3 regions of the Duganella sp. FT27W genome follow, and region 1 is predicted to be linked to each of the others. Evidence: predicted binding sites of a transcription regulator. Region 1 holds the regulator's gene; each other region holds the start of a gene.
The links. Region 1 encodes HrcA, which represses chaperone genes, less so after heat shock. Its sites were predicted from a motif close to TTAGCACTCNNNNNNNNNGAGTGCTAA; they were not measured.
Positions count from the first base shown of each region.

Region 2: the regulator HrcA is predicted to act here: its motif matches at 3,780-3,806, upstream of groES (co-chaperone GroES).
Region 3: the regulator HrcA is predicted to act here: its motif matches at 4,802-4,828, upstream of rpoH (RNA polymerase sigma factor RpoH).

Region 1 covers NZ_WHIV01000006.1:246,468-254,019, forward strand. Annotated here, with positions in the region: gene F8197_RS26740 (barstar family protein) at 1-91, opposite strand, end outside; gene F8197_RS26745 (biopolymer transporter ExbD) at 91-522, opposite strand; gene F8197_RS26750 (MotA/TolQ/ExbB proton channel family protein) at 519-1,178, opposite strand; gene dapB (4-hydroxy-tetrahydrodipicolinate reductase) at 1,193-2,002, opposite strand; gene F8197_RS26760 (outer membrane protein assembly factor BamE) at 2,016-2,657, opposite strand; gene fur (ferric iron uptake transcriptional regulator) at 2,874-3,305, shown strand; gene hrcA (heat-inducible transcriptional repressor HrcA) at 3,306-4,322, opposite strand; gene F8197_RS26775 (HAD family hydrolase) at 4,363-5,082, opposite strand; gene F8197_RS26780 (hypothetical protein) at 5,300-5,917, shown strand; gene F8197_RS26785 (hypothetical protein) at 5,970-6,611, shown strand; gene rsmA (16S rRNA (adenine(1518)-N(6)/adenine(1519)-N(6))-dimethyltransferase RsmA) at 6,779-7,552, opposite strand, start outside.
Region 2 covers NZ_WHIV01000002.1:943,161-950,712, forward strand. Annotated here, with positions in the region: gene F8197_RS10410 (LysR substrate-binding domain-containing protein) at 1-693, opposite strand, end outside; gene F8197_RS10415 (SMP-30/gluconolactonase/LRE family protein) at 802-1,758, opposite strand; gene dgoD (galactonate dehydratase) at 1,957-3,105, shown strand; gene F8197_RS10425 (YnfA family protein) at 3,189-3,518, shown strand; gene groES (co-chaperone GroES) at 3,899-4,189, shown strand; gene groL (chaperonin GroEL) at 4,248-5,897, shown strand; gene F8197_RS10440 (hypothetical protein) at 5,979-6,332, opposite strand; gene F8197_RS10445 (hypothetical protein) at 6,347-6,832, opposite strand; gene F8197_RS10450 (hypothetical protein) at 6,924-7,349, opposite strand; gene F8197_RS10455 (glycosyl hydrolase 53 family protein) at 7,412-7,552, opposite strand, start outside.
Region 3 covers NZ_WHIV01000005.1:195,654-203,205, forward strand. Annotated here, with positions in the region: gene F8197_RS22905 (type II CAAX endopeptidase family protein) at 1-245, opposite strand, end outside; gene F8197_RS22910 (ABC transporter ATP-binding protein) at 238-975, opposite strand; gene ggt (gamma-glutamyltransferase) at 977-2,728, opposite strand; gene F8197_RS22920 (hypothetical protein) at 2,799-3,320, opposite strand; gene F8197_RS22925 (hypothetical protein) at 3,479-3,742, shown strand; gene rpoH (RNA polymerase sigma factor RpoH) at 3,833-4,732, opposite strand; gene ftsX (permease-like cell division protein FtsX) at 5,022-5,942, opposite strand; gene ftsE (cell division ATP-binding protein FtsE) at 5,939-6,595, opposite strand; gene ftsY (signal recognition particle-docking protein FtsY) at 6,619-7,552, opposite strand, start outside.

The sequences.
Region 1 (7,552 bases):
AGCTGTCGGGAAAACCCAGTGCTGCCTTGCAGGCCGCATGGAAGCTTGCGGCATCAAGGATTGCTGCGCCGTTCAGTTGTGCGGTTGCCATTATTTACTCTCTGTTTTTCCGGGATCGGTAACGAAACCCAATTTGGTTAATCCGTGCGTTTGCGCGGCAGCCATCACCTGCGCCACCACCTCGTAACGGGTGTCCTTGTCGGCGCGCAGTTGCAGCTCGGGCTGCACGTCCAGCTTGGCCGCCTCCACCAGGCGCTGCTCGAGCACCTTGGGCGCCACCGCCTCGTTGTTCCAGTACACCTGCCCCTTGGCGTCGATCGCCACCGTCACGGTCGTGGCCGGCGCTGGCGGCGCGCTTTGCGCCTGCGCCTTGGGCAACTCCAGTTGGACCGAACTGGTCCACACCGGCGCACCGAGGATGAAAATCACCAGCAGCACCAGCATCACGTCCACCATCGGCGTGACGTTGATGTCGGCCATGGGGCCGGGCTGGCGGTGGTGGTTGAAAGCGCCGAAGCTCATTTTTTGACCAGGTACGCGTGCAGGTCGTGGGCGAACGCGTCGAGTTCGGCCAGGGTCAGGCGGTTGACGCGGTTGAAGGCGTTATACGCCAGCACGGCGGGAATCGCCACCGTCAGGCCCACGGCCGTCATCACCAGCGCCTCGCCCACCGGGCCGGCCACCTTGTCGAGCTGCATGGCGCCGCTGGTCGAGATATTAGCCAGCGCATGGTAAATCCCCCACACCGTCCCCAACAGTCCCACAAATGGCGCGGTCGCGCCGATCGACGCCAGCAGGGTCAGGCCGCCTTCGAGGCGGTTGGTGGAATGCTGGATCGCCGCGCGCAGCACGCGCGTGATCTGTGCCGAACGGTCCATCTCGCCACCGAGGGTGGGATGGTCGGGCACGACCAGTTGCGCCGCGCCCTGCCGGGCCAGCGGCACGAAGATGCTTTCGGGGTCGGCCAGCGCCAGGGTGGCGACGCCGTCGGCCATGGTGGGTGCGTCCCAGAACGCTTGCACGGCCGGCGCGCTGCGGCGGATGCGCACCGCGCCGTACAGCTTGGCCAGGATGAAGAACCAGCTCACCAGCGACATGGCCAGCAGCACCAGCGCGACCGCGTGGCTGACCGCATCGGCTTGCGCCCAGAAGTGCGACAGCGAGAAGTTGCCGGCCACGGGTGCTTGCCCGCTTAACCGTTAAGGGACAGCACGTCGTACATGTCGAACAGGCCGGTCGGCTTGTCGGCCAGGAAGCGGCAGGCACGCAGTGCGCCGTGGGCGTAGGTGACGCGGCTGCTCGATTTATGGCTGATCTCGATACGCTCGCCGATGCCGGCAAACAGCACGGTGTGGTCACCGACGATATCGCCGCCACGGATGGTGGCAAAGCCGATCGAGGACGGGTCGCGCTCGCCGGTCACGCCTTCGCGCGCGAACACGCCGCATTCTTTCAGGTCGCGGCCCAGTGCATCGGCAATCACTTCGCCCATTTTCAGCGCGGTGCCGGACGGTGCGTCCACTTTAAAACGGTGGTGGGCTTCGACCACTTCGATGTCGTAGCCGGTGGACAGCGCCTTGGCCGCCTGCTCGAGCAGCTTCATGGTGACATTGACGCCCACGCTGAAGTTGGGCGAGAACACGATCGCGGTTTTCTTGGCCGCCTCGGCAATCGCTGCCTTGCCGGCCTCATCGAAACCGGTGGTGCCGATCACCAGCTTGATGCCGTGTTCGGCGCAGTAGGCCAGGTGGTCGAGCGTGCCTTCGGGACGGGTGAAGTCGATCAGGTATTGGGCATCGGCCAGGCCGCGCGCCAGGTCCGATTCCACGATCACGCCGGCCGGCTGGCCGAGGAAGGCGGCGGCATCTTCGCCCACACCGGGTGCACCGGCGTGGTTGAGGGCGCCGGCCAGGCGGGCATCGTCGGCCTGCTGGACGGATTCGATCAGGATGCGGCCCATGCGGCCACCGGCGCCGGCAATGGCGATATTCATCTCGGTCATGCTGTTTCCTTGCTTATTTCGTTTCTGTGCTCACACCCACGCCAACCGGCGCGGCATTGGCCTTGTCGCTGCCCGCTGGCAGTGGTGCTGTGGACGGGGCCGGCTTGTTCTCGGGCGCGTCCTGGTTCTTCTTGATCTTCGGCGCCGGGCCGGCGATGCGGGCAATGTATTCTTTTTCGGTCGGCAGGTTGCCGCCTTCCCAGCGCTCGACCTTGCCGTCCTTGTCGAAGAACACGATCACGCGGCTGGTGGTGATTTCGCCGCTGCCCTTGGCCATGCGGAACGCGTAGTCCCAGCGGTTGGCGTGGAACGGGTCGGCCAGCAGCGCGGTACCGAAGATGAAGCGGACCTGGTCGCGCGTCATGCCCACCTTGAGCTGGTTCAGCATTTCTTCCGAGACGAAGTTACCTTGCTGGATGTCGGGACGGTACGGCGAGAAGAACCACATGAAGCGTTGCAGCTTGGTGATGGTGGTGGTCTGTGCGCCCTTGCTGGCGTCCAGCGTCGGCTCGGCGTCCTTGACCTCGTTCGATCTTTCGCCCAGCGTGGTTTTGGAAGCGCAGCCACCCAGCGCTGCGGCCAGCACGACACATGCGACCACCTTGGAAGTAGAACCGTGCAACAACGACTGCGATAAAGCCTGGGTGACGCGCATAAATGTCCTCAATCTGGTCAAGCGGAATGCCAAAAAACGCCATATCATAAAGCACAATCCCTGATATGTCCTTGTTTTGCAAGGCGCAAGTGTAAAAGTTTGCAAATGCCAAAAAACCGCCAGGGCTGCAAGATGGCGGCAGATTGTGTGCGGCGCGGCGCGGAGTGCGTTAAACTACGGGCTAGCTAATCGCCAACCAGAATAAGAGTGTCCACCATGGGAAATAATCCAACCGATCTGAAGGCCAGCGGCCTGAAAGCCACGCTGCCTCGCCTTAAAATCCTGGACATCTTCCAGACCAGCGACGTCCGCCACCTGACCGCCGAGGATGTTTATAAGATCCTGCTGGCCGACAATATGGACGTGGGCCTGGCCACCGTCTATCGCGTGCTGACCCAGTTCGAGCAAGCCGGCTTGCTCAACCGCAATCATTTCGAAACGGGCAAGGCCATCTTCGAACTCAACGCCGGTTCGCACCACGACCACCTGGTGTGCCTCGACTGCGGCCGCGTGGAAGAGTTTTACGACGAAGCCATCGAAGAGCGCCAGAACGCGATTGCCAAGGAGCGCGGTTTCAGCATCGCCGAGCACGCCCTGGCCATCTATGGTAACTGCACCAAGGTCGCCTGCCCGCACAAACCAAGCTAATCAATTATGGCTGAGCGCGTTCGATAGCAGCTTGGCCGTAATATCCACAATCGGTATCACCCGCTCGTACGCCATGCGAGTGGGGCCGATCACTCCCAGCGTGCCGACGATCTTGCCGTTGGCCGTATACGGCGCCGTCACCACGCTCATCTCGTCCATCGGCACCAGGCTCGATTCGCCGCCGATATAGATTTGCACGCCACTGGCCTTGCTCGACATGTCGAGCAGTTGCAGCAAGCCGGTCTTTTGCTCGAACATGTCGAACATTTGCCGCAGCGACGACATATTGCTCGACAGGTCGCTGACCGACAGCAGGTTGCGCTCGCCCGAGATCACCATGTCGTCCTTGTCGTCGGCCATCGCTTCGCTGCCCGCCTCCACCGCCACCTGCATCAACCGGCTCATATCGTCGCGCAACTGGCGCACTTCGCCTGCCAGGCGGCGGTGCACGTCGTCGAGCGACAGGCCGCCGTAGTTCTGGTTGATGTAATTGGCCGACTGCACCAGCTGCGACGGGCTGTAATCGACATCGGTGAGCAGCATGCGATTCTGGACGTCGCCAGTGGGGCCAACGATGACCAGCAAAATGCGCTTTTCGCCCAGGCGCAGGAACTCGATCTGCTGGAACACCGATTCGCGACGCGGGCTCAGCACCACGCCGGCAAACTGCGACAGCGACGACAGCATCTGCGCAGCATTGGAAATCATTTTTTGCGGCTGCGGCGCCTGCAGGCGCATGCGCGACTCCACCGACTGCTCGTCGAACGGTTGCACCGTGAGCAAGGTATCGACAAAAATCCGGTAGCCGCGCGGCGTGGGCACGCGCCCGGCCGACGTATGCGGACTGGCCACGTAGCCGAGGTCTTCCAGGTCGGCCATGATGTTGCGGATGGTGGCCGGCGACAGGTCGAGACCGGAGATCTTGGACAAGGCGCGCGAGCCCACCGGCTGGCCGTCCGCAATATAGCGTTCTACCAGGGCTTTGAGCAGGGTTTGGGCGCGTGTGTCGAGTTGCATGGTGATTATCTTCAGTGTCCCTGGGGTTGGTCCTGCTTAGTTAGTCCTGCTTATTATGCCGCATCTGGTCCTTCACCCACACCAGCAGTTCGTCGAAACTGGCGCAGATGGCGTCAGGCACAATGCCGGCGTCGAGATGGGCGGTGCTGCCGCTGCGGTTCATCCACACCGCGCGCATGCCGACCGCCTGCGCGCCCTGCACGTCGAGCCGCAAGTCGTCGCCTACGTAGATGGCGTGCTCGGGCGCCACGCCCATCGCCGTGCAGGCGGCCAGGAAAATTTCCGGTGCGGGCTTGGCGCGGCCGAAGCTGTGCGACGCCAGCGCCACTTCAAAATGGTGGTGCAGGCCGATGACTTCAAGGTCGGCGTTGCCGTTGGTGATCACGCCAAGGCGCAACATGGTGCGCAGCTGTTCAAGTGCGGGCAACACGTCGTCGAACACGGTGACGGCGTTGCGCAAGGTGTGGAAATGGGCCATGGCGCCGTCGATATGGGCAACATCGGCGCCAGTCTCGAGAAACACGGCTTCGAGTGCGGCGCGGCGCAATTGGTACAAGTCGGCCACCATCTCCGGCTGGCGCTCGAGCAGCGTCATGCGCAGCGCGCGCAATTGCTCCACTGTATACTTGTCGGTCACCAGCGGGGCACGTTCGGCCAGCCAGGCGTGCCAGCCCAGTTCGGCCGCTGCGATCACGGGGCCGATCGGCCACAGGGTGTCGTCGAGGTCGAACAGCAAGGCTTGCGGGGTACGAGTGGTCATGATGGCATCGTTATGAGTCGGCAGAAGCCACTATTGTCGCACCGATCGCCGCCGGCCTGCCTCTGGCGCCGCATGCGGCACTAACACGCTGTTACATCCATGGCGGCGACCGCTGTTACCAAATGCACTAAAATACCGCTCAAACCCGTGTAAGATGCTGCACCCGTGCTATCCACGTGCGTGCTGCCGGCCCCTATTCGTTTTGGAGAAAGATCTGATGAAAAATATGTATCTGCGCTCAAGCGTGGCCCTGCTGTGCGGCGCCATCCTGAGCGCCTGCGGCGGCAGCGACGGCAGCCTGCAAATATCTGGCAGCATCTCGGGGCTGGATGCCGACGGGCTGGAGCTGACCAACACTGGCAATGGCGAAGTGCTACCGATTACCCAGGGTTTGACCACGAACCCGACCACGTCGTACACGTCCTTTTCGTTTCCAAAACTGGTCGCGGTAGACGATTACTTCAATGTAACGGTCACCAAGAATCCCGACTACGCCGTCTGCACACCGACAGCCAACCAAGGCAAGGCCAACGTTTACAATGCTTACTACGTTGTGATCACCTGCGTTGCCAAACAGCGCAAACTGGGCGGCTCGGTGTCCGGACTTACTACGGACGGCCTGGTGCTGGCCAATGGATCGGAAACAGTGAACGTACCGAAATCGACCACCAATCCAACGACCTTTGTATTCCCCAAAACCATAGGCCAAAAATCTAACTTCGGCATCAATATACTGCAGCAACCTACTGGTCAGCAATGCACGGTCACCAAAGGTGCCATCGGCACCATTGGCAACGCAGACATGCTTGATGCCATCGAGGTCAAGTGTGTTTAACGTCACGACGCCGCAGTTATCCGCCGCTACAGCTTAATATCCGGAGAAATACATGAAATTTTCGTACGCAGGCGCGCTAGTCGCGCTGACCCTGGCCAGTTTACTGTCGGCATGTGGCGGCAAAGCCCAATACACGGTGCAAGGTTCGGTGTCGGGACTGACCGTGGATGGTCTGCAGCTCGTCAATGGTGGCCAGACGCTGGTCGTGCCCAAGGGCGCCACGTCGTTTGCCTTCCCACAGCAAATCGACTACGGCACCGAGTACGACATCACGATCGGTCAAAATCCGGAATTCTTTACCTGTGGCGTGGCCGGCGGCAAGGGTTCGGCCGGCTACACGGTCAGCATCGGCGCGGTGGTCAGATGCGATCCGAACTCTTATACCGTGGGCGGCACGTATTCGGGCCTGGTGTCGGTGGAGACTACTCCCCCAGTCCCACCGGCAACTGAACCTACCCCGACTCCCAACATCGTCACTCTGATCAACGGCAGTGGCAGCAGAGTCGATATCAGCAGTGCTACTGCTAGCAGCGGCACCTTCACCGCAGCCACCCTGACCAACGGCGAGGTCTACAGTATCAGCATCCTGACGCAGCCGAAGAACCTGATTTGCACCCTGACGAACCAGAATGGTGTGATCCGCGCCCCGAATTCGGTCACCAACTTGACCCTTACGTGCGTCAAGCCGACATAAGCTGGTCGGTAGTGGACGAGGCGACATTCACGTTGATGATGTTGGATATGTGAAAAATAAAGTGGCGTGATATGCCGCGACGCAGCATACTGCACTCGTCTCCTCCACTTCTTGCAAAGGAATTGGATTTAGCCCGCTCCCTGAGCGGGCTTTTTTTTGCCCGTCGTTCAGACCGACTTGAGGATATTCGCCAGCGCCACGTACTGCGCCAGCCCCACCACTTCCGGGCGGTGGGTGGGATCGATGCCGGCGGCAACGATTTGTTCTTCCGTGAACATGCCGGCCAGGCAGTTGCGGATCACCTTGCGGCGTTGCGAAAACGCTTTTTGCACGACCGCTTCCAGGGTCTCGCCGTCACACGGCAGCTGATTGGCGACCGGCACCATGCGCACGATGGCCGATTCCACTTTCGGCGGTGGGTCGAACGCTTCCGGCGGCACCACGAACAGCAGCTTCATGTCGTAGCGCCATTGCAGCATCACCGACAGGCGGCCGAAGGTCTTGCTGCCCGGTTCGGCCACCATGCGCTCCACCACCTCTTTTTGCAGCATGAAGTGCTGGTCCTCGACCTGGCTGGCAAACTCCGCCAGGTGGAACAGCAAGGGGCTGGAGATGTTGTACGGCAGATTGCCGACGATGCGCAGTTTTTTGCCGGCCGGCACCGGGATTGCGCCAAAATCGAATTTCAGGGCATCGCCAGCGTGGATCGTCAGTTGTTCGCGTGAAAAATCCTTCTCCAGGCGGGCGACCAGGTCGCGGTCCAGCTCCACCACGTGCATGTGCTTGAGCGTGCGCAGCAGTCCCTTGGTCATGGCGGCCAGGCCGGGGCCGATCTCGACCATCGTGTCGTCCGGTGCGGGACCGATCGCCGAGGTGATGTCTTCCAGTACATATTTATCGTGCAGGAAATTCTGGCCAAAGCGTTTGCGGGCTACGTGTTT
Region 2 (7,552 bases), on a different contig from region 1:
CGGCTGCTCGAGGCCGTGCGACAGGAACAGGGCCGTCAGGCGATCGCGCAGGATGCTGCCGGCCGGCGGCAGTATCCAGCATTGCCGCACCAGTTCTTCGAGCTGCAAATCGGTACGACCTGCCAGCGGGTGGTCGCTACGCGCGATCAAGAGGTGCGGTTCGTCGGTGAGCGGTTCGAAATGCAGTTCGTCGGCGGCAGCGGTGTCGAGAATGCGGCCGACCACCAGGTCGAGCTCCCCGCTGCGCAGCCGTTCCACCAGCACTTTGCTGGTGGACATCTTGACCGACACGTGCACGCGCGCATGGCGCGACTTGAGCAAATTGATAGCTTTGGGCACCAGCGAGGTGGCTGGCGCCAGCACCGAGCCGATGCCGACCCGTCCGCGCAGGCCCGACAGCAGTTCCATCACTTCCTGGTGCGCCGCGTCCATCTCGGCCAGCGCCGCACCGGCGCGGCGGATCAGCACCTTGCCATACCAGGTGGGCGCCACGCCGCGCGACAGGCGTTCGAACAGTTGCACGCCGAGGGCGTGTTCAAGCTCGCCCAGCAGTTTGGACGCACCGGGTTGAGTCAAATTGGCGGCTTGCGCCGCGTGCGCGATGGAACCGTGACGGCCGAGTTCCACCAGCAATACCAGGTGGCGGGTCTTCAGGTGGGAGCGGACAAAGCGGTCGGAGCGGGAATCGGTCATATTGGCGATTATTATACCGCCCGAAAGGTAGAGCACGCGCGACTAGCGTGGCGAAGCCGCGTTCGGCGGGCGCGCGCGCCTGCTCGTTTCGTCCTCGTCCCGCGCTCGCTAGCCGACGGCCTGCACTGCGGGCGCCATGTCGTCGAACCGCGTATCGGCGATGCCAGCGGTGGCGCTATCGATCAATCCGGACGGCAAACCGTACAAGGCGCCGTCGTTACCCAGCAACAGCAAGTGCGCCAGGCCGTCGCCCCCGAAGGCCAGCGCGACCGGCGCAGCGCCTTCGAGCGCAATACGGCACAGCACGGCGCCGCCGGCGTCGTACCGCACCAGTTCGGCGCCCTGGATGCTCCACAGGCAGTCGGCGCTGTCGAACACGGCCGCGCCCACGGCCGCATCCGACTCGGCAAACGTGGTGACATTGCCAACCCTGGCACGGTCGGCATCATACGTACAGTGCAGGATGCGGTTGCCGTCGGCGAACACCATGCGGGTGCCGTCGGCGCTGAAGGCGATGCCGGCCGCGCGCACCACCACCGGCAGCGCCAGCCGGCGCAGGCCGTGGCGTTGCGAGTGCTGGTAAAAGCTGCCGATCGGGCGCTGGTCGCTGGCGGTATTGGCGGTGCCGAACACGAAATTGCCGGCGCGGTCGGTGCAGCCGTCGCTGATCGCCGTGCGCGGCTCGGCCGCGTCCACCGTCAACAACACTTGCGACTGTAGCGTCCTGGCGACACTGCCAGCCGCCGGCAACTCGACCAACCCCAACCGCTTGCCCTGCCCCAGCAGCAGGCGCCCGGAGGCGCAGGCGGCCAGCGCGCAGGCGCTTTCGGACAAGCGCAAGCTGCCCGCCGTTGCGACTGTAGCGGCCGTGGCAGGCGGTGCCGGCGGCGTGGCAGTGGCGGCTGCAGACGGCCAGTTGTACAACAGGCCGGTCAGCGGATCGGACCAGCGCCAGCAGTTGCCGGCTGCGTCCCAGCGCAGGACACCGCCGGTGCGGCCGCCGCGCTGCAGCAGGATGGCGTGCGCAGCGACGGCGGCGATGGCAGGCGTGGAAATGTCTATCATGACGCCGAGTGTAAGCGCGGCGGGCGTCCGACAGATATAAAAAAATCACTATCAGCTATCTTGATATCAGATAGCTGACTTGTTTATTTCTGGTATTCGATAATGATATGGTTTGTGGCGAATTAATCATATTTCCATAGCGGGGCGCCGTTTTAGACTGTGTGCTGTTCATTGAACTTACTCTCATTCATCACCCCTATGAAAATCACCAAACTGACGACCTACCGTGTTCCACCGCGCTGGATGCTGCTGAAAATCGAAACCGATGAAGGCGTAGTCGGCTGGGGCGAACCGGTCATCGAAGGCCGCGCCCGCACCGTGGAAACGGCCGTCCAGGAAATGGAACCGTATTTGATCGGCCAGGACCCGTCGCGCATCAACGACCTGTGGCAAACCATGTACCGCGCCGGCTTCTACCGTGGCGGCGCCATCCTGATGAGCGCGATCGCCGGTATCGACCAGGCGCTGTGGGACATCAAGGGCAAGGTCCTGGGCCAGCCCGTGTACGAACTGCTGGGCGGCCTGGTGCGCGACCGCATGAAGATGTACAGCTGGGTGGGCGGCGACCGTCCTGCCGACATCATCGAACAGATCAGCAAACTCAAGGAAGGCGGCTTCGACACCTTCAAGATGAACGGCACCGAAGAACTGGGCCTGCTCGATACGTCGGCAGCGGTCGATGAAGCGGTGCGCCGCGTGGCGGAAATCCGCGAAGCGTTCGGCAACACCATCGAGTTCGGCCTGGACTTCCACGGCCGCGTGGCCGCGCCGATGGCCAAGACCCTGCTGCGCGAACTGGAGCAGTTCCGTCCGCTGTTCGTGGAAGAGCCGGTCCTGGCCGAGCAAGCCGAATACTACCCGCGCCTGGCCGAGATGACCTCGATCCCGCTGGCAGCCGGCGAGCGCATGTACTCGCGCTTCGAGTTCAAGAACGTGTTCGCGGCCGGTGGCCTGTCGATCGTGCAGCCAGATTTGTCGCACGCCGGCGGCATCACCGAGTGCCTGAAAATCGCCTCGATGGCCGAAGCCTACGACATCACGCTCGCGCCGCACTGCCCGCTTGGACCGGTCGCGCTGGCCTCGTGCCTGGCGGTGGACTTCGTGTCGTACAACGCCGTGCTGCAAGAACAAAGCATGGGCATCCACTACAACAAGGGCGGCGAGCTGCTCGACTACGTGATCAACAAGGAAGACTTCAAGATCGTCGACGGCTACTGCGCGCCGCTGCGCAAGCCTGGCCTGGGTGTGGAAGTGGACGAAGAACGCGTGATCGCCGCCAGCAAGAACGCCGGCGACTGGCGCAACCCGGTCTGGCGCCACAAAGATGGCAGCGTCGCCGAGTGGTGATGCAATCGTGGTAACCGAAGCCGGCGTGATTGCCGGCTTTTTTTATGCGCCCCGCTGCTGCGCCCACCCGGTATCATGACGGCATGGATTTCATCAAACTCGCCGCTCTCTTCTTCATCACCGCCATTGCCGAAATCGTCGGCTGCTACCTGCCCTGGCTGGTCCTGCGCCAGGACAAGTCGCCGTGGCTGCTGCTGCCGGCCGCCCTGTCGCTGGCCCTGTTCGCCTGGCTGCTGACCTTGCATCCCACCGGCGCGGCGCGCACCTATGCCGCATACGGCGGCGCCTACATCGCCGTTGCGCTGCTGTGGCTGCGCCTGGTGGACGGCGTGGCGCTCACCCGTTACGACATGGCCGGCGCCGGCCTGGCCCTGGCCGGCATGGCTGTGATCGCCTTGCAGCCTTCGACTTAGAACCTATCCCGGTAGGGAGGAGGCAGCGGATTGCGATGCCTCGGTAGCGGGGGCAAGGCGCGAGGAAGAAGCATGGCGGGCCATGCGATGACGAGCAACGCCGGCCCCGCTGCCGAGGCGCGCAAGCAGCGCCTCATTCCCTACCGGGATAGGTTCTTAGCCGATATCGCCGGAATCTGTTGCCTCTCATACATCACAACGCTGCTTTTTTGCGCTTTCACAAATCTTGTGCCTTGAAATACAGGGATGTCGTCCCTATAATTGGCACTCGTTATGAGAGAGTGCTAACAAAGTCTCTTGTCCCACTTTCCGCTGCGGCAATCCCCGCAAGGTGATTGAAACAGCAACAAACTGTACCATTGTTAATTAAGGAGTTTTGTATGAACCTTCGCCCTTTGAACGATCGCGTTATCGTCAAACGTCTCGACCAGGAAACCAAGACTGCATCCGGCCTGATCATCCCTGATGCGGCTGCTGAAAAACCGGATCAAGGCGAAGTCCTGGCCGTTGGCAATGGCAAGATCCTGGAAGACGGCAAAGTGCGTCCTCTGGATGTCAAAGTAGGCGACCGCGTCCTGTTCGGCAAATACGCCGGCCAGACCGTCAAGATCGACGGCCAGGAACTGATGGTCATGCGCGAAGAAGACATCATGGCGATCGTCACCAAGTAATTGCATTTGCAATCACTGGTCAACGATTCCCACTTAATACCTTACTGGAGTAAAAAACATGGCAGCTAAAGAAGTAATCTTCGGCGACGCAGCGCGCGCCAAAATGGTTGAAGGCGTCAACATTCTGGCCAACGCCGTTAAAGTAACCCTGGGCCCTAAAGGCCGTAACGTGGTACTGGAGCGCTCGTTCGGCGCCCCTACCGTCACCAAGGACGGCGTATCGGTTGCCAAAGAAGTCGAACTGAAAGACAAGCTGCAAAACATGGGCGCGCAAATGGTCAAGGAAGTTGCTTCCCGCACCAGCGACAACGCCGGCGACGGTACCACCACCGCAACCGTGCTGGCCCAGGCTATCGTGCGCGAAGGCATGAAGTTCGTTGCCGCAGGCATGAACCCGATGGACCTGAAACGCGGTATCGACAAGGCAGTAGCTGCCACCGTCGAAGAACTGAAAAAAATCGCCAAGCCAACCACCACCACCAAAGAAATCGCCCAAGTTGGCGCGATCTCGGCCAACTCGGATGCGTCGATCGGCGAGCGCATCGCTGAAGCGATGGAAAAAGTCGGCAAAGAAGGCGTGATCACCGTGGAAGACGGCAAGTCGCTGAACGACGAGCTGGACATCGTTGAAGGTATGCAGTTTGACCGCGGCTACCTGTCGCCATACTTCATCAACAACCAGGAGAAACAAGTTGCCGCCCTGGACAGCCCATTCGTCCTGCTGTGCGACAAGAAAATCTCGAACATCCGTGACCTGCTGCCCGTACTGGAACAAGTTGCCAAAGCCGGCCGTCCACTGCTGATCATCGCAGAAGACATCGAAGGCGAAGCACTGGCCACCCTGGTAGTGAACAACATCCGCGGCATCCTGAAAACCGTTGCTGTGAAAGCTCCAGGCTTCGGCGACCGTCGTAAAGCCATGCTGGAAGACATCGCCATCCTGACCGGCGGCCAGGTTGTTGCTGAAGAAGTCGGCCTGACCCTGGAAAAAATCACCCTGGAAGAACTGGGCCAAGCCAAGCGTATCGAAGTCGGCAAAGAAAACACCATCGTCATCGACGGTGCTGGCCAGGCTGCTGCGATCGAAGGCCGCGTCAAGCAAATCCGCGTGCAGATCGAAGAAGCGACCTCGGACTACGACCGTGAAAAACTGCAAGAGCGCGTGGCCAAGCTGGCCGGCGGTGTTGCCGTGATCAAGGTTGGCGCTGCCACCGAAGTCGAAATGAAAGAGAAAAAAGCCCGCGTTGAAGATGCACTGCACGCTACCCGCGCTGCCGTGGAAGAAGGCATCGTGGCTGGCGGCGGCGTTGCCCTGCTGCGCGCTCGTGCTCAAGTATCTGGCCTGAAAGGCGACAACCCAGACCAGGACGCAGGTATCAAGATCGTGCTGCGCGCGATGGAAGAGCCACTGCGCATGATCGTGCAAAACGCCGGCGAAGAAGCTTCGGTCGTCGTGGCAGCGGTTCTGGCCGGCACCGGCAACTACGGTTACAACGCCGCCAACGGCACCTACGGCGACATGGTCGAAATGGGTGTTCTGGATCCAGCAAAAGTCACCCGTTCGGCACTGCAAAACGCAGCATCGATCGCTGGCCTGATGCTGACCACCGACTGCATGATCGCTGAATCGGCTGACGACAAGGCAGCTGGCGGCATGGGCGGTATGGGTGGCATGGGCGGTATGGGTGGTATGGACGGCATGATGTAATTGCCGATCGGCCAAAACATCGGCCGATAAAAAAAGCCCGCGCAAGCATCAAGCCTGCGCGGGCTTTTTGACGTCTGGCGATTAGTGTACGTCGGCGCGCATTTGGCGCAGCAACGCATCGCCGCGCCCGGCGTCAAGTCCGGGCAGACGGGCCGTGAGAACGTCACCCACTTCGCCCAGCGCGCGCGCGTACGCGCCTAGCGTATTGGCGCCGAGCTGATCGAGCGGACATTGCTCCTGTTCGGCGATGCCGGCCAGGATGGCCAGCGTGAGCGCGCGGCTCTCGGGTGCTGGCTCGCAACCAGGCGCATCGTGGAAAAAATCACCGCGCATTTCTTGGGGCCAGGCCAGTTGATCGAAGGCGCGATAACAGTAGAACAGTGCTTCGTTGGCGGTATGGAAGGGAACTGGTTCGAGGTAGGCTAAGATATTCATGACAGGTCTCCGGCTTAAAGCTCAAAGGCATCAAAGAGATCCCGGGGCAGACTTCTGATGATGTATTCCTCAGAAAACGGATGGGCTCTCAGCTTGACTGGCACAGACGCCAGCAAGGTTGCTACGTTGTGGTGCGGTATGACGAACATCAGCGGTGCAAAGTCTTGCAACTGGGACTGTTTGACAATGTCGAGGATTTCCCGATACTGCATATTGTCGATATTACCCGCTTTCAGATTAAGGGCGGCACCCTTTTGAATACCGCGCCGGATTTCCGCTACCTTGATCGAATGCCGGTCACGACCGTCCACGTCGCGCCGCAGGTTCCAGTAAATCTCGCGAGGATTGGAGCTCGGCGGCACCAGGTTATATGAACTCAACTTGGAACGGGCATCGAAATATGGCGCGCACCACGCATAGTGCCGCTGCCCGTAATACCGCTGGCAAATATAATAGGACAGCCAGTTATTGCTGGAATAATAGATACGTTTACCGTTCATATGCCGCCTCCATCGCGCCGTCCCATCCACTGAGACGTTACACCGGCGCAGACCCTGACGGCTGATTCCGGTCAATGGTGTTAGCTGAACATCAAGCGTCGTGGAACTCGTCCTCGATTTCCTCGCGGCGCGGCGCGTCGGCGAGGTGCACGATCAGGGTGTCGTGCAGCTCGTGCGCGGGGTGGCTGGCGCGGTGCCGGGCGAACCAGAATGCTTCGGAGAGGTCGTCGTCTTCGTGCGACGTGGTGATCACCACGTCGGCTTCGTCCACGTCTTCGTAGTTGGTTGCTTCCAGGTGAGCGTCGTCGATCGATTCTTGCCACTGCGCGGCATCCTTGCCCCATACCATGGCGTATCTGCAGCCCGATTCGATCAGCCAGCGGCTGATGTCCCAGCGTACCGTTTCCAGCACGTCCACATCGACCACCAGCACGGCCTTGAAGTTATCGAGCGCTTCGAGTACCGGCAGTTCGTCTGCCGGTGCCAGGTGCAGGTAGCGGGGAGGATTTTTTTTCATCATGCGTCTCGGAGGTTCAAACGACGCATTCTCCCCTGATTCCCGCCAACCTGCAATTACGCTCAGAAGGGATCGAGCGCGATGGTGAACTTGCCGCTGCCGTCCAGTGCGCCAAACGTATAGCCCTGCCAGCTCGGGTACGCCTGCGGCTCCCAGTAGAACACGCCCAGGCCGTTGGAGCCCAGCGCCTTGGTCTTGGTCAG
Region 3 (7,552 bases), on a different contig from region 1:
ATACGCGACATGTTCAGGCACACGAACAGCATCAGCACCGCCACGACGGCCGAGATGATCCACATGCCGTTGCGCTTGCCGCCGTTGGCGACGCGGGTGACGGGGGCGCCGGCCTTCGGCGGTTTCTTTTTGCGGGCGAACACGCTGCCGACCTGGTTGAGCTGGCGTCGCAGCCGCATCCTGGTCATCAGCCATATCGCGCGCGCCGGGGACGGCGGTGCATGCACCGCGTGCTGGTCACGCATCGCCGGCAGCCGCGTCGTCGGTAATCTTGAGGAACACGTCTTCTAGCGAACCGCTGCTCGCCGCTTCGGCGCGGATGTCGTCAAGCGTGCCGGTGGCAACCAGCTGGCCCCGGTGGATGATGCCCACGCGGTCGCACAGCTTTTCGGCCATGTCGAGCAAATGGGTGGAAACAAAAATGGTGACGCCGCGCGCGGCGGCAGCCAGCAGCAGTTCCTGCACATCGCGCGAGGCGCGCGGATCGAGGCCGTTGATCGGTTCGTCGAGGATCAGCACCACCGGGTCGTGGATCAGCGCACAGGCCAGGCCCAGTCGCTTCTTCATGCCCAGCGAGTAGTTGACCGCGTAGTCTTCGCCCGCTTCTGCCAGGCCGAATTCCGCCAGCAGGCGTGCGCTGCGCGCTGCCGCCTCCGCGCGCGGATAGCCGTGCATCTCGGCTACAAAAGCCAGGATCTCGCGCCCGCGCAGGTAGTCGTAAAACACCGGCGTGTCGGGCAGGTAGCCCACCCGGCGCTTGACCTCGGCCGGCTGCGCGTGGCAATCGAAGCCGTCGATCAGGACCCGCCCGGCGCTGGGCACCAGGATGCCCATCATCATGCGGATGGTGGTGGTCTTGCCGGCGCCGTTGGGACCGAGGAAGCCGAACAGCTCCCCGCGCGGCACAGTCAGGTGCAACGGCTTGACGGCGTCAAACGCGCCGTAGGTCTTGGATAAACCCTGGAATTCGATCATGCTAATGCGCCGACTTTTGCACCATGGCGCTGCCCACGCCGTGGCGCCAGCCTTCGCTCACCGCCGTTACCGTGCCGTCCGGGTTGAACACCAGCGCGTTGGCGGCGCCGATTTCCTCGGGCTCCGCGCTCCAGCGCTGGCCGCGTTGGGCCAGCGCCTGCGCTGCCGGCAGCGCGGCGTACCCCGGTTCGATATCGGTGGCCATGCCGTTGCGCTCGGACAGGCGCGGCGCATCGACCGCCTGCGGCATGGTCAGGCCCAGGTCGATGTAATTGACGATGGTTTGCAGCACGGTGGTGATGATGGTGGCGCCGCCCGGGCTGCCGATCGAAAATGCCGGTTTGCCGTCCTTGAAGGCCAGCGTGGGCGACATGCTGCTGCGCGGACGCTTGCCCGCTTCCGGCACATTGGGCGCCGGACCGGAAAAGTCGAAATCGGTCATCTCGTTATTGAGCAGGAAGCCGTAACCGGGCACCACCATGCCGCTGCCGCCCCACGACTCAATGGTGTAGGTGTACGAGACGATATTGCCTTCCTTGTCGGCGACCGTCAGGTGCGTGGTGTGGGCGCCCTCGGCCAGCAGCTTGGCGCTGGCGGGACGCAGCGGCACGCTGGTGTCGTTCTGGAACGGATACGGATCGCCGGCCGGTGCGTGCAGCGTGGCGCGGGCCGGATCGATGGCTTCGCGGCGGCGCGCGGCATAGTCCTTGTTCAGCAGGCCGGCCACCGGGGCATCGATGAATTCCGGGTCGGCCAGGTAAGCGTTGCGGTCGGCAAAGGCCAGGCGGCTCGCTTCCAGGTACAGGTGCTCGACCTGCTCGCGCGGCATGGTTTTCAGGTCGTAGCCTTCGAGGATGTTGAGCGCTTCGGCAATCGCAATACCGCCCGAGCCGGGCAGCGGCATGCCATAGATGTCGTAGCCGCGATAGGTGCTGTGCACCGGCAGGCGCAGGCGTGCTTCGTAATTGGCCAGGTCGGCCATGCTCATGTTGCCGGGGCGGACGCTCACACCCGCCGCCACGGTGGGACGGTTGACGGCATCGACCACGGCACGGCCCATCTTGCCGGTATAAAAAGCCCTGACGCCGCCGGCGCCCAGTTCGCGGTACGCGCGCGCCAGGTCCGGGTTGCGCAGCACGCTGCCGGCTACCGGCGGCTTGCCGTTCTTGAGATAAATGGCGGCGGTGGCCGGGAATTTGCCGAACTTGTCGAGATTGATGCCGAGCAGCCGGGTGAAGTTGTCGTTGACAGTAAAGCCATCGGTGGCCACCTTGACGGCAGGCGCCAGCACCTGCTTGAACGACATCGAGCCGTAGCGGGTGAGCGCCTCGTCCCAGCCGCGCACGGTGCCGGGCACACCGACCGACATGCCGCTGGCCACCACGGTCTCGAAATCGATCGGCTTGCCCTGGTCGAGGAACACGGTCGGTGTGAAACTGGCGGGCGCGGTCTCGCGGTGGTCGATGGTGATCACGCGCTTGTCTTTGGCCAGGTAGATCACCATGAAGCCGCCGCCGCCGATGCCGCAGCTGAACGGATCGGTCACGCCCAGCGTGGCGGCGGCCGCCACTGCCGCATCGATGGCGTTGCCGCCCTGGTTGAGGATGGCGATCGCAGCTTTCGACGCCGGCTCGCTGATGGTGGCCACTGCACCGCCGGTACCGGTTGCCACCGGCGTTTTGGCCCAGGCTGGCGGCAGCGCCAGGGTGACAATGATGGTGGAAATCAGGATCGAACGGTGGCGCAGAATCATGGCGGTAGCTCTCGGGGCGGAAGTTACCGATAGCTTACCCGATCCTGCTGGCAATAAATCAACTATCCCGTTAGGCCGGCTTGGGCTGCGGCGCGACCGCCACGTTGCTCACCCGGATGCTGACCCGGTAATCGGGAATGATGTCGTTCTTGGGCGGCACCGCTTGCGGTTCGACGCCGGCCAGGGTGAAGGTCAGGCCGTCCTGCGTGACGCTGGTGGCGCCGTTGGGCATGCTGTCGGACAGGACGAAATTGCTGGTGGCGCCGTCCGGACGGGTGAGGCTGAAGCTGTAGCTGATGTAGCCGGCCCAGACGCACACGGCGCCTTCGCGGCAGCGGCTGTCATTGACGCGGTCGAGGCGCACGACAGGGGCGACCAGCGTGCCGGACTTGCCGCTGGCAGCGGGCTGGGCGGCTGGAGCGATCATGGCGCTGGCGCCTTGCGCCAGCACGTAGGTGGTGTTGAACGGTTGCTGCTGTGCTAAGGCAGCGGCGCGGCTGGTGCCGGATGCCGAGCCACAGGCATACAGCCCGGCCATTACGACCGTCAGCAGGGGCAGGACGATCAGCTGGCGCAAAATGGATTTCTTCATCTTGACCTCTCTGAATATTATGGTTAAAAATCTTAACAAAACTATCATTTGTGTGTCGCACGGTTAAGCCGTAACGGCTCAGGGGCAAACAAACCGCACCGGCAGCGCCCAAGCTGCGTAGAATGTCGGCACTTAGCAAACACTCACAGGGAATTACCATGCGCAAGACCGAACTGGCCAAGGCCGATGCCAAAAAAATCATGGGCAAAATGTCGGCGGGCCACGCGTCCAGCTTCGGCAAGGCGCCGGAAGTGATCGACAAGCGCGAACAGCGCCGCCGCGACCAGGCCCTGGGCCTGGTACCGTTTGCCGTCAAATTGAATAGCGACCTGGTTGCGCAATTAAATGCACAAGCAACAGCACGTGGCGTTGATATGAATCAGCTGGTGGGCGAATTGTTGGCGAAAAGCCTGGCTGAATAAGAAGCTGCTACCCCGTACGCGGTCAGCGTGACGCGGGTTTTACTGCTTGGTGTCGGGCCCGCTGGGCCCGACACCGGCTGGCAGTGCGGATTAAACGTACGCCGCCAGCGAACCCTTCATTTTCTTCAACGCTGCCGACTCGATCTGGCGGATGCGCTCGGCCGATACACCGAACTCTTCCGCCAGCGTGTGCAGCGTGGCGCCCGAGCCGTCGTCGTTGGCCAGCCAGCGCGCTTCGACGATGCGGCGCGAGCGTGCGTCGAGCTTGCCCAGCGCCTGCTCCAGGCCTTCCGATTGCAGGCGCGTGACTTGCTCCGCTTCCAGCACCCGGGTCGGTTCCGATTGCTCGGACGACAGGTAGGCGATCGGCGCGAACTTGTCGTCTTCGTCATCGGTTGGCGATTCCAGCGCGATGTCGCGACCGCTGAGACGGGTTTCCATCTCGATCACTTCTTCGCGCTTGACGTCGAGCATCTTCGCCAGGCTGTCCACTTGCGCCGGGCTCATTGCATCGAGACCGGTCTTGTGGCTGCGTAGGTTGAAGAACAGCTTGCGCTGGGCCTTGGTGGTTGCCACCTTGACCAGGCGCCAGTTTTTCAGGATGTACTCATGCATCTCGGCCTTGATCCAGTGCATGGCATACGACACCAGGCGCACGTTCTGGTCAGGGTCGAAACGCTTGACCGCCTTCATCAGGCCGATATTACCTTCCTGGATCAGATCGGCGTGCGGCAAACCGTAACCGAGGTAGCCACGGGCGATCGACACCACCAGGCGCAGGTGCGACAGCACCAGTTGCTGCGCGGCGGCCAGATCATTGCTTTCCTTGAGGCGTTTACCCAGCGATACCTCATCGGCGTGCGTCAACATCGGCAGGCGGTTGACAGCCGAAATATAGGCGTCCAGGTTCCCCAGGTTGCCAGTGAACCCGAGTCCCAGAGCACTGTTGTTGGCAGGGGCCAACGAGGTCGTTGCGGACATCATAGTCATTTTCATTTCCTTCGCTCGATGATTGCTGGTTGCTACAAAGACATTGATTAGCTCTGCAGTGTTCATATATTAGCACTCTCTGTCCGAGAGTGCCAATCACTGCAAATCTATGACCTTGATAGTAAATTTGCTATGAGCTTGATGAAGCTCATCGCTTCCATGTATGGAGTGTGCGCGTTGCAGCTTAGACTGGACTTAATGTCGTGCCTATGCTGAGGGGAGGGGCTTGGGAAGTCGGTGCGCGGCCGCACCTGAGGCGCCGCAACCAGGCGGTTGCGGCGGTGAGAGATTATTGCACGCGCGCCAGGTGGCGCTGCACCGACAGGACGGCGCCGATCAGGCCCAGCCCGGCGGACAGGGCCAGCAAGCCGGCCATCAGCGGCGGCGACAACGGCGTCAGCTGGAATTCCGACGCATACAGGCGAGCGAACTCGGCGATTGCTGCATTGAGCGGGCGCAGCGCCAGGGCCACCGCACCCAGCGCCAGCGCGCCCGAGCACAGGCCCAGCAGCGCACCGGTGTAATAGAACGGGCGGTGGATGAAGCTGTCGGTGGCGCCGATCAGCTTGGAAACCTGGATTTCCTCGCGCTGGGTCAGCACTTGCAAACGGATGGTGTTGAACACCACGGCCACCACCACCGTGCCCAGCGTGGCCGCCAGCAGCAGCAGCGCCAGGCGCAGGATGCCCAGCAGGGCGGCCAGGCGCTTGACCCAGGCCGAATCGACTTGCACCGTGTCGACCCCGGGCAGCTCGCGGATCTGCTCGGCCAGCACATCCACGTCGCCGCCGGACTCGGCCAGACGGAACGCATCGAGTTTCAGCACATAGCTGTCCGGCAAGGGGTTTTCGCCCAGGGTGGTCAGCACGTCGGCCAGGCCGCTTTTTTCCTTGAGCGTCTCCAGCGCTTTTTCGCGCTCGGTGAAAATGATCTTGGCCTGCTTGTCGGGCACGGCCTGGCGCAGCAGCACGGCCAGTTCTTCGGCCTGCTGGCGCGGCGTATCCTGCTTGAGGAAGATGCTCAGCTCGGGATCGACCGACAACTGCTCGGACATGGGGCGCACATTGTCGAGCAGGGTGGCACCCATGAACGGCAGCGCCAGCGCAATCGCCACCACTAATATATTGAACAGGAAACTGCCCGGTGCGCGGCGCAGGTGCACCAGCGCGACCGACAGCGCGTAATGGTGCTGGCGGAACCAGTAAGTCATGGCGCCACCTCCAGTTGACCATGGTTGAGCCGGATCACGCGCGCGGCGGCGTCCAGCATTTGCTCGTCGTGGCTGGAAATGAGGCAGGTCACGCCCACCGAGTGGAAGGCCTTGAGTGCATCGAGCACCTTGTTGGCGCTGGCACGGTCGAGGTTGGCAGTGGGTTCGTCGGCCAGGATCACCTGCGGCCGGTTGACAATGGCGCGCGCGATCGATACGCGCTGCTGTTCGCCGCCGGACAGGGCCAGCGGCTGGGCGCTGGCGCGTTCGAGCAGTCCTACCTTGTCGAGCGCGGCGCGGGCGCGTTGCTCGGCTTCGCGGTGCGACGAGCCGGTGACCAGCAGCGGCAGCATCACGTTGGCCAGGATGGTGCGGTCGGTGAGCAGGCGCTGCTGCTGGAAGATCAGGCCCAGCTTGCGGCGCAGGAACGGTACGGCCGATGAGCGGATGCGCGAAATATCCTTGCCGTTGACGATCACCTGGCCCGCCGTGGGACGTTCCACGGCGGCGATCATTTTCAGCAGGGTGGACTTGCCGGCGCCGGACGGGCCGGCCAGGAACACCAGTTCGCCCTTGTCAACGTTGAACGAGAGGTCGCGCAGCGCCACCGCATCGGGGGAGTACTGCTTGGAGACGTTGCGGAATTCGATCATTCTGATGGTGTGGTTATCCGTGATTAGCCGAGCAGCGCTTCAACAAACTCGGCCGCGACAAACGGCTGCAAGTCTTCGATTTTTTCACCGATGCCAATAAAGTACACGGGCACAGGGCGTACGCGCGCGATGGCAGCCAGCACGCCGCCCTTGGCAGTGCCGTCCAGCTTGGTAATGACCAGGCCGGTCAGCTTGAGGGCGTCGTCGAACGCTTTTACTTGCGCCAGCGCATTTTGCCCGGTATTGCCGTCGATGACCAACAAGGTTTCGTGCGGGGCGCCGTCCATGCCCTTGCCGATCACGCGCTGGACCTTTTTCAATTCTTCCATCAGATGCAACTGGGTGGGCAGGCGGCCGGCGGTGTCGATCATCACGACGTCGAGGCCGCGCGCCTTGCCCGACTGCACCGCGTCAAACGACACGGCAGCGGGATCGCCCGATGCTTGCGAAATCACGGTAATGTTGTTGCGCTGGCCCCAGACCATCAATTGCTCGCGGGCGGCGGCGCGGAACGTGTCGCCAGCGGCCAGCAGCACCGACTGGCCGTTCGACTGCATGTGCTTGGCCAGCTTGCCGATGGTGGTGGTCTTGCCGGCGCCGTTGACGCCCGAGATCATCATCACCATTGGCTGGTGGCGGCCCAGTTCGAATGGCTTTTGCAGCGGCAGCAGCAGTTCGGTCAGCAATTGCTTGAGCGCGGCCTTGACGGCAGCCGCATCGAGCAGCTTGTCTTCCTTGACCTTGCGCTTGAGCGCCGTCAGCAGGTACTCGGTGGCATCGACACCGGCGTCGGCCATTAAAAGTGCTGCTTCGAGCTCGTCGTACAGGTCGTCGTCGATCTTGGCGCCGACGAACAGCAGCGACAGGTTGCTCGACGTCTTGGACAATCCCGCCTTCAGGCGCGACATCCACGATTGCTTTTGCGCCGGCTCCTCGATCGGCAGCAGGTCCGGCAGG